Linked DNA regions of Methanococcus maripaludis. The main gene of each other region encodes a partner of the protein of the gene in region 3 in a complex. Links are inferred from orthologs where the notes say so. Each region holds a gene or a part of one and is shown on either strand. Other genes may lie near its edges.

Region 1 (3,010 bases), on a different replicon or contig from region 3:
TTGTGAAGCACCAGTGATCATGTTTTTAATGAAGTCTCTGTGGCCTGGGCAGTCTACGATTGTAACTTCGTATTTTGCGGTAGGGAATTTTTTGTGAGCTACGTCAATTGTAACCCCTCTTTCTCTCTCTTCCTTTAAACCGTCCATAACATAAGCAAATTCGAATCCAGCTTTACCTTTTTCTTCAGCTTCTTTTCTTAATCTTACGATTAACTGTGGGTCGATAGCTCCACCGTCTAATAATAATCTTCCTACTGTTGTTGATTTACCAGCATCTACGTGTCCGATAAATGCAACGTTAAGAATTGGTTTTTCTTTTGCCATAATCATTCCTCCATAAGAGCATGTTTTTAGTCGATTTTTGTAATATCATAGTGAAAAAGGGTATATATATTTTATGGTAATTGTTTATTCTGATTTTAACCCTTTTCTGTCCCTAATCTGTTTAGCAATCTTAGGTTGAAGCTCTGCTGGAACTCTTTCAAATCCTGAGAATTCAACGCTCCACAAACATCTACCTTGGGTAGCTCCCCTAATTGCACCAGCGAATCCGAACATTTCAGCAACAGGTACTGAGGATTTGATGATTGACATGTCTCCTTCTTGTTCCATGTCGAGGATCTGTCCTCTTCTGTTGTTGATTTCTTTCATACCATCTCCCATATAGTCTTGCGGGGTGTTGATGTAAACACTTTGCATAGGTTCGAGGAGAACTGGTTTTGCTTGAGCAACTGCATCTCTTACCCCGAATCTTACAGCAGGGATAATTTGAGCAGGACCTCTGTGGATTGCATCTTCGTGGAATGTTGCATCCACTAATCTGATTTTTACACCCTGAACTTTTTCAGCTGCGAGTGGACCGTTTCTTACACCTTCTTTGAAACCTTCGATAATTAATTCTCTAGCTTCATCGAGTTGTACGATACCTCTTGTCATGTTTACAATCATGTTTCCGTTGTAAATTGACATTACTTTTTTAGCTTGGTCTTTGTCAAGACCTGCTTCAACTAACCTTGCTTCACCATCAGCAGTGGTTTTCTTTTTGTAGTCTTCATCGTGGATTTTGCCTTCTACGTATGCAGCGTATACGGATTCATCCATAGGTTCTGCAATCATGTAGAGTTTGTTGTGTTTGTTTGGTGATTTTCCTTCGATTTCAGGTGAAGTTCCTGTGATTGTTTCTCTGTAAACAACGATTGGTTCACCGACATCTACTTCAATTCCACCATCTCTTCCGATTTTGGTGTTTGTGATAACTTCGATGTGGAGCTCACCCATGCCGCTGATTAAGTGTTCACCGGTTTCTTCGTTGATTTCTACTCTTACTGTGTTGTCTTCTCTTGCAATCTGTCTTAAGATTTCAATTAATTTTGGCAAATCTTTAGTGTTTTTAGCTTCGATTGCAACAGTGATAACTGGTTCAGAGGTGTGAGTTAATGATTCAAATCCAGGTTCTAAGATTTCTGAAGGGCTGCATACTGTTTCACCAGCGGTAGCTTCTCTTAATCCTGTTAAAGCACAGATGTTACCTGCTGAAATGCTTGGTACCTGAACTCTTTCAGCACCCATGAAAATTGAAACTTGCTGAGCTCTTGCTTTTTGTTTGGAACCAACGAGGTAGAGGTCGTCTCCTTGTTTGATTCTTCCTGAAAACAATCTGCATGCGGAAATTGCACCAGCGTGTTTATCAACGATAATTTTTGTAACAACACCTGCGAGTGGTCCGTTAGGGTCACAAGCAACCATTGATTTACCGATTTCTGATTCCGCATCTCCTTTCCAGATGTTTGGAATTCTGTATTTTTGAGCTTGGAGCGGGTTTGGTAAGTGTTTGATTGCCATGTCGAGAATAACTTCGTGGAGTGGAGCTTTGTCAGCTAATTCTCCTTGTTTTTCTTGTTCACAGTAGTCAATAATGTCTTTGAATGAAATGCCTGATCTTTGCATGTATGGAACTGAAATAGCCCAGTTGTTGTATGCTGAACCGAAAGCAACTTTTCCAGTTACAACATCACATAACCATTCTTTTTTGAATTCTTCAGGAGCCATTTTTTCGATTAACTTGTTAACTTCTGCAATGATTTTCATGAATCTTCCCTGTAATTCTTCAGGGGTTAATTTCAATTCATTGATTAATCTGTCAACTTTGTTAATGAATAAAACAGGTTTAACTTTTTCTTTTAATGCCTGTCTTAAAACAGTTTCCGTTTGTGGCATAACACCTTCAACTGCACAACATACAACAACAGCACCATCGATTGCTCTCATTGCTCTTGTAACGTCACCACCAAAGTCAACGTGACCTGGGGTATCGATTAAGTTGATTAAGTATTCTTTTCCGCCGTATTCGTGTACCATTGAAACGTTTGCAGCGTAGATGGTAATACCTCTTGCAGCTTCTTCTTCATCGAAGTCGAGTGCAAGCTGGTCTCCAGCTAATTCTTTTGAGATCATACCTGCTCCTGCAAGCAAGTTGTCTGATAATGTGGTTTTACCGTGGTCGATGTGAGCACAAATACCCATATTTCTAATTTGGTCGTGCTTTTCCATTAAGGTTTTAACCTTTTCAACCATTTTTGCTCTTCTTCCCATAATCTCACTCTTTTAGTTTTTGAGCAGTTCATAATATGTAAACAATAGTTACCAAATTATGATACTTGGTTAATTATAAAGAAATATAAAAAGTATTTAGAATTATCTTGCAGATTGTGCAACTCTTTCTTTTTCTTCTTTTTTCCTAACAGCAAAGCTTTTTTGCATGTCAGCTTTTGAAGCAAAGATGATTTCGTCTGCTAAGCATTGAGCAACGGTTTTTTTGTTTTTGTGTGCGCTTTGTGAAGCACCGAGAGCGATGTTTCTGAAAGCTGTATCTAATCTTCTTGAAGGTGAAACGTCAACGGATTGTAAGAATGCGATTCCCCCGTAAGAGATTCTTGTTGTTTCTTCTCTAGGTCCTGAGTTTTCTAAAGCATCAACTAAAACTTGAACAGGGTTTTCTTTTGTCCTGTTT
Region 2 (2,848 bases), on a different replicon or contig from region 3:
TTTTTTGAGAGTTCCAAAGTACATCAAAGGAGTTGAAATTTCTCCAGCATAGTATACTTTAGAATTTTCAATTATTCCGTAAATAAATGGTTTTAAAAGTTTTTTTGAACCAATCCTGATATCATTTCCAACCATTATTCGTTCATATTTTTTTCCAACGAGTTTTCCTAAAGAGTAAGCAAAATTGTCGTCTAAATCTTTTTCATAAATTCCCCTGATATCATATGCTTTAAATACCAACCTAAACCACCATCAAAAGTTGAATAAAAAAATATATACGTTGTTTATGTAAATTGGGGTTAAATAACTTTTCAAAAAAATAAAAAATAGTATACCATAATTACTCTGAACAATGGTCGAAAATAAAAATACTCCTCACACACTCTGGAATGAGGTGTTATTTTCTATATCTATATTTTTATAAAAATGTTTTGATTTAATAATGCGAAAAAAAGAAGTTTTATTGCAATCCTCAACTCTCAGATTGCAATACGTCTGGCTTTTGCGATTTAAACGAATTAAAATTAGTTTCTCAATTCAATTTCAATTTGAACTGTGTCAGGAATTCTAACTTTCATGATGTGTTTCATGGTTCTTTCGTCAGCTTCAATGTCGATAACTCTTTTGTGAACTCTCATTGTCCATCTGTCGAATGATGAGGAACCTTCACCATCTGTTGATTTCCTTGTTGTAACTTTTAACGCTTTTGTTGGTAATGGAATTGGACCTGCCATGTCTACACCAGTTTTTTCAGCAATAGCTTTAATCTGGTCGCATACACCGTCTAATTCTGTGTGTTGTGTACTTGATAATTTAATTCTTGCTTTTTGCATAATATTCCTCTTTTTCCGTGTTTTAATAAGAAAAAAAAGTTAAGCTAATTATTTGTTTTTAGCTGTAACTTGGATTGCCATACCTGCAGCAACTGTCATACCCATATCTCTGATTGCAAATCTACCGAGTTGTGGGATTTCTTTAACGCTTTCTATAACTAATGGTTTTGTAGGCATTAATTTAACGATTGCAGCGTCACCAGCTTTTAAGAAGTCTGGGTTTTCTTCTAAAACTTCACCAGTTGCAGGGTTTAATTTTTTCTGTAATTCCATGAATGTACATGCAATTTGTGCTGTGTGTGCGTGGAATACAGGTGTGTAACCTACAGTCATAACTGATGGGTGTTGTAAAACAACGATTTGTGCTGTGAAATCTGCAGCAACTGTTGGAGGGTTTGTAGTGTGTCCTAAAACGTCTCCTCTTTTGATGTCTTTTTTACCAACACCTCTTACGTTGAAACCAATGTTATCTCCTGGTTCAGCGCTTGGTAATTGTTCGTGGTGCATTTCCACAGTTTTAATTTCTCCTACTGCTCCTGCAGGTTCGAAGATAACTTTGTCTCCTGGTCTGATGATACCTGTTTCAACTCTTCCTACTGGAACTGTACCTACACCAGTGATTGAGTAAACATCTTGGATAGGTAATCTCAGTGGTAAGGTTGTTGGTTTTTCAGGTGGTTGGAAAGCATCGATAACTTCTGCGAGTGTAGGTCCGTTGTACCATGGTGTTTTGTCGGATTTTTTGAATACGTTGTCACCGTGGAGTGAAGCAACTGGTACGAATGTGATGTTGTCTGGGTTGAATCCAACCATTTTTAACAATTGGTCGCCTAACATCTTTTTCATTTCGTTGTAGTCAGCTTCTGAGAAGTTTACTGTATCCATTTTGTTGATTGCAACAGCTAATTGTGAGATACCGAGTGTTCTTGATAAGAATACGTGTTCTCTTGTTTGGGGTTGAATACCGGATTTAGCATCGTCAACGTTTACAACTAAGATAGCTGCATCAGCTTGTGAAGCACCAGTGATCATGTTTTTAATGAAGTCTCTGTGGCCTGGGCAGTCTACGATTGTAACTTCGTATTTTGCGGTAGGGAATTTTTTGTGAGCTACGTCAATTGTAACCCCTCTTTCTCTCTCTTCCTTTAAACCGTCCATAACATAAGCAAATTCGAATCCAGCTTTACCTTTTTCTTCAGCTTCTTTTCTTAATCTTACGATTAACTGTGGGTCGATAGCTCCACCGTCTAATAATAATCTTCCTACTGTTGTTGATTTACCAGCATCTACGTGTCCGATAAATGCAACGTTAAGAATTGGTTTTTCTTTTGCCATAATCATTCCTCCATAAGAGCATGTTTTTAGTCGATTTTTGTAATATCATAGTGAAAAAGGGTATATATATTTTATGGTAATTGTTTATTCTGATTTTAACCCTTTTCTGTCCCTAATCTGTTTAGCAATCTTAGGTTGAAGCTCTGCTGGAACTCTTTCAAATCCTGAGAATTCAACGCTCCACAAACATCTACCTTGGGTAGCTCCCCTAATTGCACCAGCGAATCCGAACATTTCAGCAACAGGTACTGAGGATTTGATGATTGACATGTCTCCTTCTTGTTCCATGTCGAGGATCTGTCCTCTTCTGTTGTTGATTTCTTTCATACCATCTCCCATATAGTCTTGCGGGGTGTTGATGTAAACACTTTGCATAGGTTCGAGGAGAACTGGTTTTGCTTGAGCAACTGCATCTCTTACCCCGAATCTTACAGCAGGGATAATTTGAGCAGGACCTCTGTGGATTGCATCTTCGTGGAATGTTGCATCCACTAATCTGATTTTTACACCCTGAACTTTTTCAGCTGCGAGTGGACCGTTTCTTACACCTTCTTTGAAACCTTCGATAATTAATTCTCTAGCTTCATCGAGTTGTACGATACCTCTTGTCATGTTTACAATCATGTTTCCGTTGTAAATTGACATTACTTTTTTAGCTTGGTCTTTGTCAAGACCTGCTT
Region 3 (2,755 bases):
GAAATTAAAAGAAGTAATTCAAGAAGTTATTTAGTTTTTAAGTTTTTTTATTTTTTAAATGATTAAATTAATTCAACAAAGTTTTTAATCATTTTTAAACCGTTTTTACCACTTTTTTCAGGATGGAACTGGGTAGCATAAACGTTTTTTTTATTTAAAACACAGGGGAATTCGTAGCCGTAATTAGTAGTTCCTGAAATCACGTCCTTTTCTGAAGGGTTCACGTGATATGAATGTACAAAGTAAAAATATTCATTATTTGCTATTCCTTCAAAAAGGGGGATATCTTGAACCTGGTTTACTGTATTCCAGCCCATATGGGGGATTTTTTCAGAATGTCTAAATTTTATAACGTCTCCTTTTATTACTCCAAGACCGGGAATTTCGGGACATTCTTCACTTTTTTCAAGTAACAACTGCATTCCAAGACAAATTCCTAAAAAAGGAACCTTTTGAACGCATTTGTTAATTATTTCATTTAAAGAACAGTCTCCAGTTTTTTGAGAAATATTTTTCATGGAGTCTCCAAAATTTCCAACACCTGGGAGAACTAGTTTGTCAGCACTTAGGAGTATTTCGGGGTCACTTGTAACAACAATATCTTTTGTGTACAGTTCAAGTGCCTTTTCGATACTCCGCAAGTTGCCTGCATTATAATCAATTATTGCAATCACGATTATCCCGTTTAGTATAATTCTTCTTCAAGTTCTTTTAATGTGGTCAAAATCTTATTAAATGCAACGTATGCATCATCTATTCTTTTTAATCCGGTAATTACAACTTTTCCACTACCGAATATTAACACAACAACCTTTGGATCGCTCAATCTGTAAACTAATCCTGGGAACTGTTCGGGTTCATATTCGGTGCATTCTAAGGTGGATATATCGTCTAAGTTAGGTTCCATTCCAAGTTCGGTTGTAGCAACCATGTTTTGTACGTTTACTTCAGGATTGTCGATGATGTCCATTCCCGCTTCCTGTAATTCTTTAATTATTTTGTTTATTGCAATTACTGCATCGTCTTTGCTCTTTGCACCGGTACAATTTAATTTACCGCTTCTAAATATCAAAAGTGCAACCTTTGGATCGCTCAATCTACAAACAAGTCCGGGGAACTGTTCAGGTTCATATTCTGCGTTATCTAATATATCTGCGGCATATTCCAAGTCAATATCTGTTCCAATCTGCGTTGATACAACTACGTTTACGATTTTGATTTCAGGTTCCATCATTTTCACCAGTTTAAATATCTGGTATAAATTTCTATTTATATAGTATATAAACGTTTATATCTTTAATTATATATTTAAATATATAAATTAATTTGCCAAAAATAAAAAGAGAATATTCGGAAAATGTAATTATCCGAATAAAGCACCGAGACCTGCAGCAGCAGCTGCGGTTGTGTCTTCTTTTTTCTCTTCTTTTTTCTCTTCAACTGGTGCAGCTGCAGCAGCTGCAGGAGCAGCAGCAGCTACTGGTGCGATTGCAGCTTTTTCGATAGCTTCTGCAATATCAACGCCTTCTAAAGCAGCAACCAAAGCTTTAACTCTAGCTTCGTTTGCTTCAACGCCGCCAGCTACTAAGATAGCTTTAACAGCGTCTTCTGTGATTTCTTTACCTGCGGAATTTAATAATAATGCTGCGTATATGTATTCCATAAAGTACACCTCCAAGATGCATGAACTTTTTTTTGAAATTATCCGTTTGTATATATATTTTTTTGTATTGTATTATAAATTATTTTAGAAGAGCATTCCAAGACCTGCAGCTGGTGCAGCTTCTTCTTTTTTCTCTTCTTTCTTTTCCTCAACAGGAGCTTCTTCAACTGGTGCAGCTGCGCCTGATGACATTTTTTCTATTAATTCTTCGTCTAAAGCGTCATCGCCAGCAAGACCTGCAACAGCAATCATTTGAGCGTAAGCTTTTCCAAGGATTGCATCAGCGGTTTTATCTGTTACGAATGCACTTTCAACTGATACAGCTTTTGCATCATTGAATGCTTTTTGAACGATTGTTTCAATTGTCGCGCTTGTTGGGATAACAGCGTTAACTGACAAGTTGAATGCGCTTGTGTAAGCTTTTTGAATTTTTCCGATGAATTCTTCTTCATCGATTTTTAAATCGCTTTCAGTGTATATAACACCATCTTCGTAAACTCCGAGTACGTTTAAACCAACTGTAACTGGTTTAATACCTAATGCAGAGAGTACAACAGCAAGCTTTTGTGAGACAACTTCGCCTTCTTTAACGACGACTTTGTCTTCTTTGATTCCGATTTTACCCTTATCAATAGCAGCAGGGATTCCAACTGCTTTCAATTCACTTAAGAATGGTCCTGGTGGCATTCCTGTTGAACCAGCTTTAACTTCAATATCGCATGGTGCAGTAGCGCCTCCTTTAACAGGTGCAGGGCTTTTGCTTTCGTCAAGTGTTTTGAATAATTTGAATGGGTTCATTTCGGTAGCAATGATTGCAGCACCTTTGTCCAAGTAATCTGCTAATTTAGCAAATTCAGGATTTCCGGTTTCTTCAGCAACTTCCTCAATTGCCCTTTTCATGAGTGTGTTTCTTGACATTTTTAATGTCATTTGGTCTCTGATTTTGTCCCTGATTTCTTGGAGTTGTACCGCAGGAACTTCCATCATGTCAATTAATGCAATAATGCTTGTACTTTTAAGTAATTCTTTTAATGCATTAACTTCTTCAATTTTCCAAGGGGCAATCTTATGTTCTGATTTAGCGTCGATCAT
Region 4 (2,791 bases), on a different replicon or contig from region 3:
GCAGCGGCTCTTGCAACACTCAAAGAAGTGCCCATTGTAACCTTGGGACTGTCTACGGATGTATCACATATTATTGAATCAATAATATCTTGATCATAAGCAGGATAGCCAACAAGTTCTGGAGCAATTACATTTTCGACGTCAGAAATTACATAGTCTGGATTTTCCGCATCTATTACATCGTAACCAATACCTTTATTGGTCAATGTAGCGATCCTTACTTGAATTTTTGAGTCTTTAAAAACCTTCTTTGCAGTTATTCTTTTTATGGATGTACTGTTTTCCACGAAAATCCCCCAAAGAGTTTAAAATAGTTAATTAATTTTTTTTGACTTGTTTTTTAACACACAGTGGGAGTTTACCCTGCTTTATTTCATCTTCAGCTAAGTTTAATGACGAAGTTCTGTCTGATTCGATTGTGAGTGGAGCACCGTCAGAAATTTGGAGGGATCTTGCACCAACTAATCGTGCAGTTTCAAATTTAGTTAATTTCATAAAATCACCCAAGAGGACTTTATAGATTAATAAAAAGTGGGGCCGCCGAGATTCGAACTCGGGTTGCACGCCCCCCAGACGCACAGGATGGCCAGGCTACCCCACGGCCCCGTCTGAATAGATAGGTAATCAGTAAATAATAAATAATTATTTGTATTCGACGATATCGTCAAATAATTCTCTGTCGTTGTCCAATCTGTGGGATGCGAACATTCTTCTACAACAGTATTTTTTAACTTCTAAGTCGTTTAAAATTTCTTCCGGGTTTTCGCCATCTTTAAGTCTAGTTCTGTATTCTTCATAGACTTCCGAAATTACAGCTCCACAGGAAAAACATCTGATTGGAAATATCACTATTACCACCTAAAAAACGTAAAGGGAAAGAAAAATAATTATCTGTATGATTTTTGTCTTTTAGCTCTTGGACCTTTTGAAGACTTACTTGGTTTGTGTGGTTCAGTTCTTCTTGCATCACTGACAAGTAATGTTCTGTCGTAACTTAAGAATTTTTCTTTCAATTCCATTTTACCAGTAAATTCAACAATAGCCTTACCTAAAGCGGTTCTTGTAGCATCCATTTGGCTTACGATACCGCCACCTTTAACATCAATATCTACATCAATGTTGCTTAAAGCTTCGCCTGCTAAGATAACAGGTTCCATTAATTTCATTTTGATGTATTTAGGTTCCATTAATTCTAATGGTTTTTTGTTAATTCTGATTTTACCGCTACCTTCTTTTGCAGTAGCTCTTGCGATTGCGGTTCTTCTTTTACCTACTGTGTGGACTACTTTCACACTTTCACCTCAATTAGAATTTAGCGCCTAAGAATTGGCTCAATTCTCCAACGGTTACATATTTGATTGTGTTTGGTTCGCTACCTAAGTTAATGTCGATAGAAACTCCTTCAGGAACTCCAACTTCAATTTTAATGTTTTTGAAAGCTTCTACTCCTCTAGGTTTTTTGTATGGGAGCATTCCTCTGATAACTCTTCTTACGATGTCGTCAGGCCTTCTTGGATATTTTGGACCCATTTTTTTAGGGTTTGAAATACTTTTTCTAGTTCTGAGTTGTACATATTTTTGGAATATGTATTCTTTGTTTCCAGTCATAATTGCTTTTTCAGCGTTTACAACGGTTACTTCTTCACCGCTTAATGCAAGTTTAGCAACGTATGAAGCTAATCTTCCAACAACTGCATTTTCAGCGTTTACAACAACCATAATTCCACCTTCGTGTTTAATTACGCCATAATGGTTACTTTAGAACCTTTAGGGTTTTCTGCAATAAGTTCTTCGATTGTTAAGCATTTTCCGCCTACAGCTTCAATTGCTGATTTTGCAGTTTCTGAGAATGAAAATGCTGCAACAGTTACATTTATTTTTAATGACCCAGCACCGAGTACTTTGCCTGGAATTAAGATTACATCGCCTTCTGATGCGTATCTGCTGATTTTGCTTACGTTTACTTCAACTTTTTTTCTAGCTGGTTTAGCTAACTTTTTAGCAACATCTTTCCAGATTGGTGCACTGTTTTTGAATGATTCTTCTTTTAACTTCTGAATCAATTCAGGAGTTTTTGGGTTTGTTGACATGATTTTTTTCATAATTTCACCCTATTGATATTGATTCATAATTTCCAATAATTTGGAAGAAATAATAGGTAGTTAATTTTCGTCACTTAATTCTCTGCCTTCTAATTCCGATAAGAATTTTTCAGCTTTGTTTTTTAAAATTTCAAGTGAAGATCTTACAATGTCTTCAGCATCCATGTTTCCGAATGACTCAATTTTAAATTCCACTTCGTCATTTGATATCTGTTTGTAAACTGCATTACAAGGTTGCCATTTTGCATGAATTTTTCCTGTGCCTACAAGAGCTTCAGCTTCTAACTCAAGTTTCTGGCCTTCTGCTAATTTTACAATTGGAATATTTTCAAAAGCAGGCTCACCGGATTCAGATTTTAAATCTGATGAATATACCATACAAGGTCCTTCTTTGGAGATTGTAAGTACAATAACTTCATCTCCACTTACTGGAACTCCCTTTATTGGAATTAATCCAAGTCTGTGAGCTAGAACTTCATCGTACATTGAAGATGTGTTTTCATAAAAGTATACATTTTCAATAGCATATGTAGGGACTTCTGAAATCATTATTCTTCTTAATGCACTGGAAAAAGATAAAGGGGCTTTTAATTCCATTTTCATAATTTCCCCTGTTCTCTTTTCCTCTTTTTGGATGTTTTTTATCAAAAAAATCACCAATTATCTGTTCTTTCTTTTTGGTGTAGTAC
Region 5 (2,964 bases), on a different replicon or contig from region 3:
AGCTCTGTGAAGACCTTTGTCTAATATAGCTTCTTCTGCTCCTTCTTTAACAGCCTTTTTACCTAACAATAAACCTGTTAAGTATGCTGCAGGTAAATTTCCGCAGTGGCCTTTGTAACCCATTTTAACGAGTTCTCTGGAGTGTGCTGAAACTAAAACAACGTCCCCTTTTTCATCGTATGCCATAAGCTGAGCGATCACATTGTTTAAGGATTTTCTCGCAACTAATCTAGGTTTGCCAGACAATAATAATCCTAACCTTTGTCTGAAATCAGTTTTTCCTTCTCTTCTTCTTCTAAAAGGAACTCTGAATTTGGCGTTCTTTGCCATAGTCATTCCTCCTTAAATTTGAGTTATTCAGCTAAAATTCCGTGTTCTTTCATGTATAACTTCATGTGATTTCTACTTCTGAATGCGCCACCTTTAGCCATTCTGTAGAGTTTTCTGTATGCTGATCTTTCGATTTTTTCATTTTCTCTTAAGTCTTTCAGCATTTTTCTAAGTGGCCTGATGGTGTTCATCCATTTTTCTTTTTTAGGAGTTCTTGCACCTTTAGCCCCTTTTCTTGAACCAGGACCTTTTCTCTTTCCTTTTCTCTTCTGTTCTTGAACTTCTTTTTTCCTAGCGCTACTGATTCCTTTTTCCTGTTTCTTAACAATGACTCCATCGTTAATTAAAAGTCTAATGTCATCTTTTGTGATGGCCATTTTGACTTTTTCCAGGTTTTCAGGATCAATCCATACCCTATCGATACCGCAATCCAAAACAGCTGCAGCAATTCTTCTTTGGGTTGATACATCCATAATATCACCTTATATCTTAAGCGAGATTATAAACTTAAGAATTCTTCCTGTTTTTGTTTGGATACGTTAAATACTCTAATTCCTAATTCATTAGCTTTTTTAACGATTTCTATTCTTTTTCTTTTACCAACGGTAGCTGCAATTCTTGCACCTTGAATTTCAGGGTTTATTGCAACTAATTCTTTTACGTTGTTAACAAGAATATCTTGTAAGCCTGATGGGTGTAAACCTCTAACAAGAGCAGGTCCTCTGTAACCTACTGTAGCAACAGCAGCCCTATGTGTCAATCCTATTCTCATACCGCTGTGTTTACCAAAAGGTCTTCTCCAGCTAGTTCCAATTCTTGAACACTTGAACCAGTCCTGTCTTTTAAATTCAGGTCTTTTCTGTTTCATTTTGAGTTTTAATCTCATTAATCTTTTGAATTCACTCATGAGACCACCTTATAATACCTTGCCTGCTTTTTCTACAATGTAGATGCCATCTTGGAATATTCTTGTGTCTCTTCCTTTAACTTTAGTAGCTTGTTCGATGTTTGCAGCGGTTTGACCAACAAATTCTTTGTTAGCTCCACTTACAATCACTTCTTCACCACTAACTTTTACAGTGACTCCATCCATGATTTTAGCAGTTCTGGTGTATTTTTCTCCTAAGAAGTTGTCAATGGTTACAGTGTTTCCTTTAGCACTAACTTTCATTGGGAAGTGAGCGTATCTGATTACTAATTTGTATTCAAATCCGTCAGTAACACCTGTGATCATGTTTTGAATGTGTGATCTGTAGGTTCCAACAATTGCAGTTTGTGCTTTTCTTGGGAATGTACACTCAATAACAACTTTTCCGTCTTCTGTGCTTATTTCGATTCCAGGGTACAACAAATCTCTTTTAAGTTCTTTTGCACCTGATTTAACAGCAACTGTGCTGCCGTTAACTTCAACGTTGACGTTTTCAGGAATTTCGATTTCTTCCCTTATTAAAGCTGCAACTGGCATAAGAATACCTCCATAATGTCCTTAGTATATGTAGGAAATTAATCTTCCACCTACTCCAGCGTTTCTAGCTTCGTCATGTGTCATTAATCCTTTTGGGGTACTTACGATTAACAATCCGAAACCTTTAGCTGGTAAGTATCTCTTTTCGAATTTTTCGAAGTCATGGTTTTTAACTGCGAATCTAGGCTTTACAGCTCCACACTTGTTGATTTGTCCGATTAAATCAACTTTGTAGACACCCGCTTTTCCGTCTTCAATGTATTCGAAGTTTCCAATGTATCCTTGATCCTGCATAACATTTAGAACTCTTCCAATTAATTTTGAAGCAGGTTTCAAGTAAGCTACGTTTTTACCCACACTTTCGCAGTTGGATACGTGGTTTAATGCGTTTGCAAGAGGGTCCATTAAACTCATATTGTTACCTCCTTGTCCTTAATCGTACTTTTTAAATCCTAATTTTGGTGCTAATTCTCTGAAGCATTGTCTGCATAAATTTAATCCGTATTTTCTGATAATTCCTGGCCCTTTTCTTCCGCATCTTTTGCAAACTTTAGAACCTTGGCCGAATTTTGTCTTAAATGGTGTTTTTGTCATTCTTTCACCTTATTCCCTGACTACTTCAGTATCGAATTTAGCTTGGATGTATTCGATAGCTTCGTCTTTGGTAACTAAGTGTTTCTTTGGAATGTGGCTTCTTTTAACTTTTCTGGATTTTACTCTGTATCCTGATTTTTCAAAGGTTACACAGATATCCATACCATAGATTCCAATTGATGGGTCGTACTTTTGACCTGGGAAGTCAATATGTTCAGGAACACCAAATGAGAAGTTTCCAACCTGATCAAATGATGACGCATAGAGTACTTTACCACATGTTTTAAATGCACTGAATGCATTTCCGAGGAATTCTTCAGCGTTCTTTCCTCTTAATGTTACTTTTAATCCAATTGGTAACTTTTTTCTGATACCAAATGCAGGGTTTGTCTGTTTAGCTAAAGTCCTTACTGGTGATTGGCCAGTGAGTTCTTCAATAACTTTTGCACCTATTGTTAACCTATCTCCAGCTTCACCTACACCGAAGTTTACTGTGACTTTTTGGATTCTTGGTTTTTTCATAGGTTCTTTTTCCCAAACTTCTTGGAATGACATGTTTCGTCCTCCTCTAATTT

The links.
Region 1: the proteins of rpl12p (region 3) and HNP90_RS01000 are in contact, whole or in part, in a crystal structure (PDB 5H7L), measured with the Pyrococcus horikoshii proteins. The link is inferred for Methanococcus maripaludis from one-to-one orthologs. Residues at the interface, in WP_010886059.1 of Pyrococcus horikoshii: Leu100, Ala101, Gly102, Leu103, Ser104, Ala105, Leu106, Phe107, Gly108; in WP_048053510.1 of Pyrococcus horikoshii: Pro161, Met164, Met165, Phe168, Ser169, Ile172, Val195, Glu196, Phe202, Leu211, Ser212, Val213, Met216, Lys222, Phe223, Asn224.
Region 2: the proteins of rpl12p (region 3) and tuf are in contact, whole or in part, in a crystal structure (PDB 3WY9), measured with the Pyrococcus horikoshii proteins. The link is inferred for Methanococcus maripaludis from one-to-one orthologs. Residues at the interface, in WP_010886059.1 of Pyrococcus horikoshii: Glu96, Glu97, Leu100, Leu103, Ser104, Ala105, Leu106, Phe107, Gly108; in WP_010885563.1 of Pyrococcus horikoshii: Lys125, Glu126, Phe129, Arg132, Thr133, Lys165, Leu166, Thr169, Lys324, Gln326, Leu359, Ala360, Ile369, Glu372, Ile384, Ile422, Ser423, Gln425.
Region 4: rpl12p (region 3) and HNP90_RS00770 share a complex: the UniProt entries of both Methanocaldococcus jannaschii proteins name them as parts of the 50S ribosomal subunit. The link is inferred for Methanococcus maripaludis from one-to-one orthologs.
Region 5: rpl12p (region 3) and HNP90_RS01230 share a complex: the UniProt entries of both Methanocaldococcus jannaschii proteins name them as parts of the 50S ribosomal subunit. The link is inferred for Methanococcus maripaludis from one-to-one orthologs.

The regions. Positions count from the first base shown.
Region 1 is NZ_JACDUL010000001.1:190,866-193,875, reverse strand. What follows is about bases 1-2,985. They hold HNP90_RS01000 (elongation factor EF-2), read right to left. Parts: upstream 2,593-2,985; coding sequence 409-2,592; downstream 1-408. Other genes in these bases: HNP90_RS00995 (30S ribosomal protein S7), read right to left, coding at 2,695-2,985; tuf (translation elongation factor EF-1 subunit alpha), read right to left, coding at 1-324. Also shown: more of HNP90_RS00995, read right to left, coding at 2,986-3,010. UniProt on the Methanocaldococcus jannaschii protein: Catalyzes the GTP-dependent ribosomal translocation step during translation elongation.
Region 2 is NZ_JACDUL010000001.1:192,872-195,719, reverse strand. The notes cover bases 26-2,848. They hold tuf (translation elongation factor EF-1 subunit alpha), read right to left. Parts: upstream 2,169-2,848; coding sequence 882-2,168; downstream 26-881. Other genes in these bases: HNP90_RS01000 (elongation factor EF-2), read right to left, coding at 2,253-2,848; rpsJ (30S ribosomal protein S10), read right to left, coding at 525-833; HNP90_RS01015 (phosphomannomutase/phosphoglucomutase), read right to left, coding at 26-240. In the rest of the region: more of HNP90_RS01015, read right to left, coding at 1-25. UniProt on the Methanocaldococcus jannaschii protein: GTP hydrolase that promotes the GTP-dependent binding of aminoacyl-tRNA to the A-site of ribosomes during protein biosynthesis.
Region 3 is NZ_JACDUL010000003.1:195,730-198,484, reverse strand. Bases 14-2,743 are described here. They hold rpl12p (50S ribosomal protein P1), read right to left. Parts: upstream 1,664-2,743; coding sequence 1,364-1,663; downstream 14-1,363. Other genes in these bases: HNP90_RS06340 (50S ribosomal protein L10), read right to left, coding at 1,748-2,743; HNP90_RS06350 (TATA-box-binding protein), read right to left, coding at 686-1,231; hisH (imidazole glycerol phosphate synthase subunit HisH), read right to left, coding at 63-674; HNP90_RS06360 (PHP-associated domain-containing protein), read left to right, coding at 14-34. In the rest of the region: more of HNP90_RS06360, read left to right, coding at 1-13; more of HNP90_RS06340, read right to left, coding at 2,744-2,755. UniProt on the Methanocaldococcus jannaschii protein: Forms part of the ribosomal stalk, playing a central role in the interaction of the ribosome with GTP-bound translation factors.
Region 4 is NZ_JACDUL010000001.1:149,731-152,521, reverse strand. What follows is about bases 13-2,778. They hold HNP90_RS00770 (50S ribosomal protein L13), read right to left. Parts: upstream 1,720-2,778; coding sequence 1,306-1,719; downstream 13-1,305. Other genes in these bases: HNP90_RS00755 (30S ribosomal protein S11), read right to left, coding at 2,763-2,778; HNP90_RS00760 (DNA-directed RNA polymerase subunit D), read right to left, coding at 2,163-2,750; HNP90_RS00765 (50S ribosomal protein L18e), read right to left, coding at 1,740-2,102; HNP90_RS00775 (30S ribosomal protein S9), read right to left, coding at 888-1,292; HNP90_RS00780 (DNA-directed RNA polymerase subunit N), read right to left, coding at 643-849. Outside these bases: more of HNP90_RS00795, read right to left, coding at 1-12; more of HNP90_RS00755, read right to left, coding at 2,779-2,791. UniProt on the Methanocaldococcus jannaschii protein: This protein is one of the early assembly proteins of the 50S ribosomal subunit, although it is not seen to bind rRNA by itself. It is important during the early stages of 50S assembly.
Region 5 is NZ_JACDUL010000001.1:230,565-233,528, reverse strand. The notes cover bases 22-2,960. They hold HNP90_RS01230 (50S ribosomal protein L6), read right to left. Parts: upstream 1,796-2,960; coding sequence 1,247-1,795; downstream 22-1,246. Other genes in these bases: HNP90_RS01215 (50S ribosomal protein L5), read right to left, coding at 2,399-2,944; HNP90_RS01220 (30S ribosomal protein S14), read right to left, coding at 2,228-2,389; HNP90_RS01225 (30S ribosomal protein S8), read right to left, coding at 1,817-2,209; HNP90_RS01235 (50S ribosomal protein L32e), read right to left, coding at 830-1,237; HNP90_RS01240 (50S ribosomal protein L19e), read right to left, coding at 354-803. In the rest of the region: more of HNP90_RS01245, read right to left, coding at 1-21. UniProt on the Methanocaldococcus jannaschii protein: This protein binds to the 23S rRNA, and is important in its secondary structure. It is located near the subunit interface in the base of the L7/L12 stalk, and near the tRNA binding site of the peptidyltransferase center.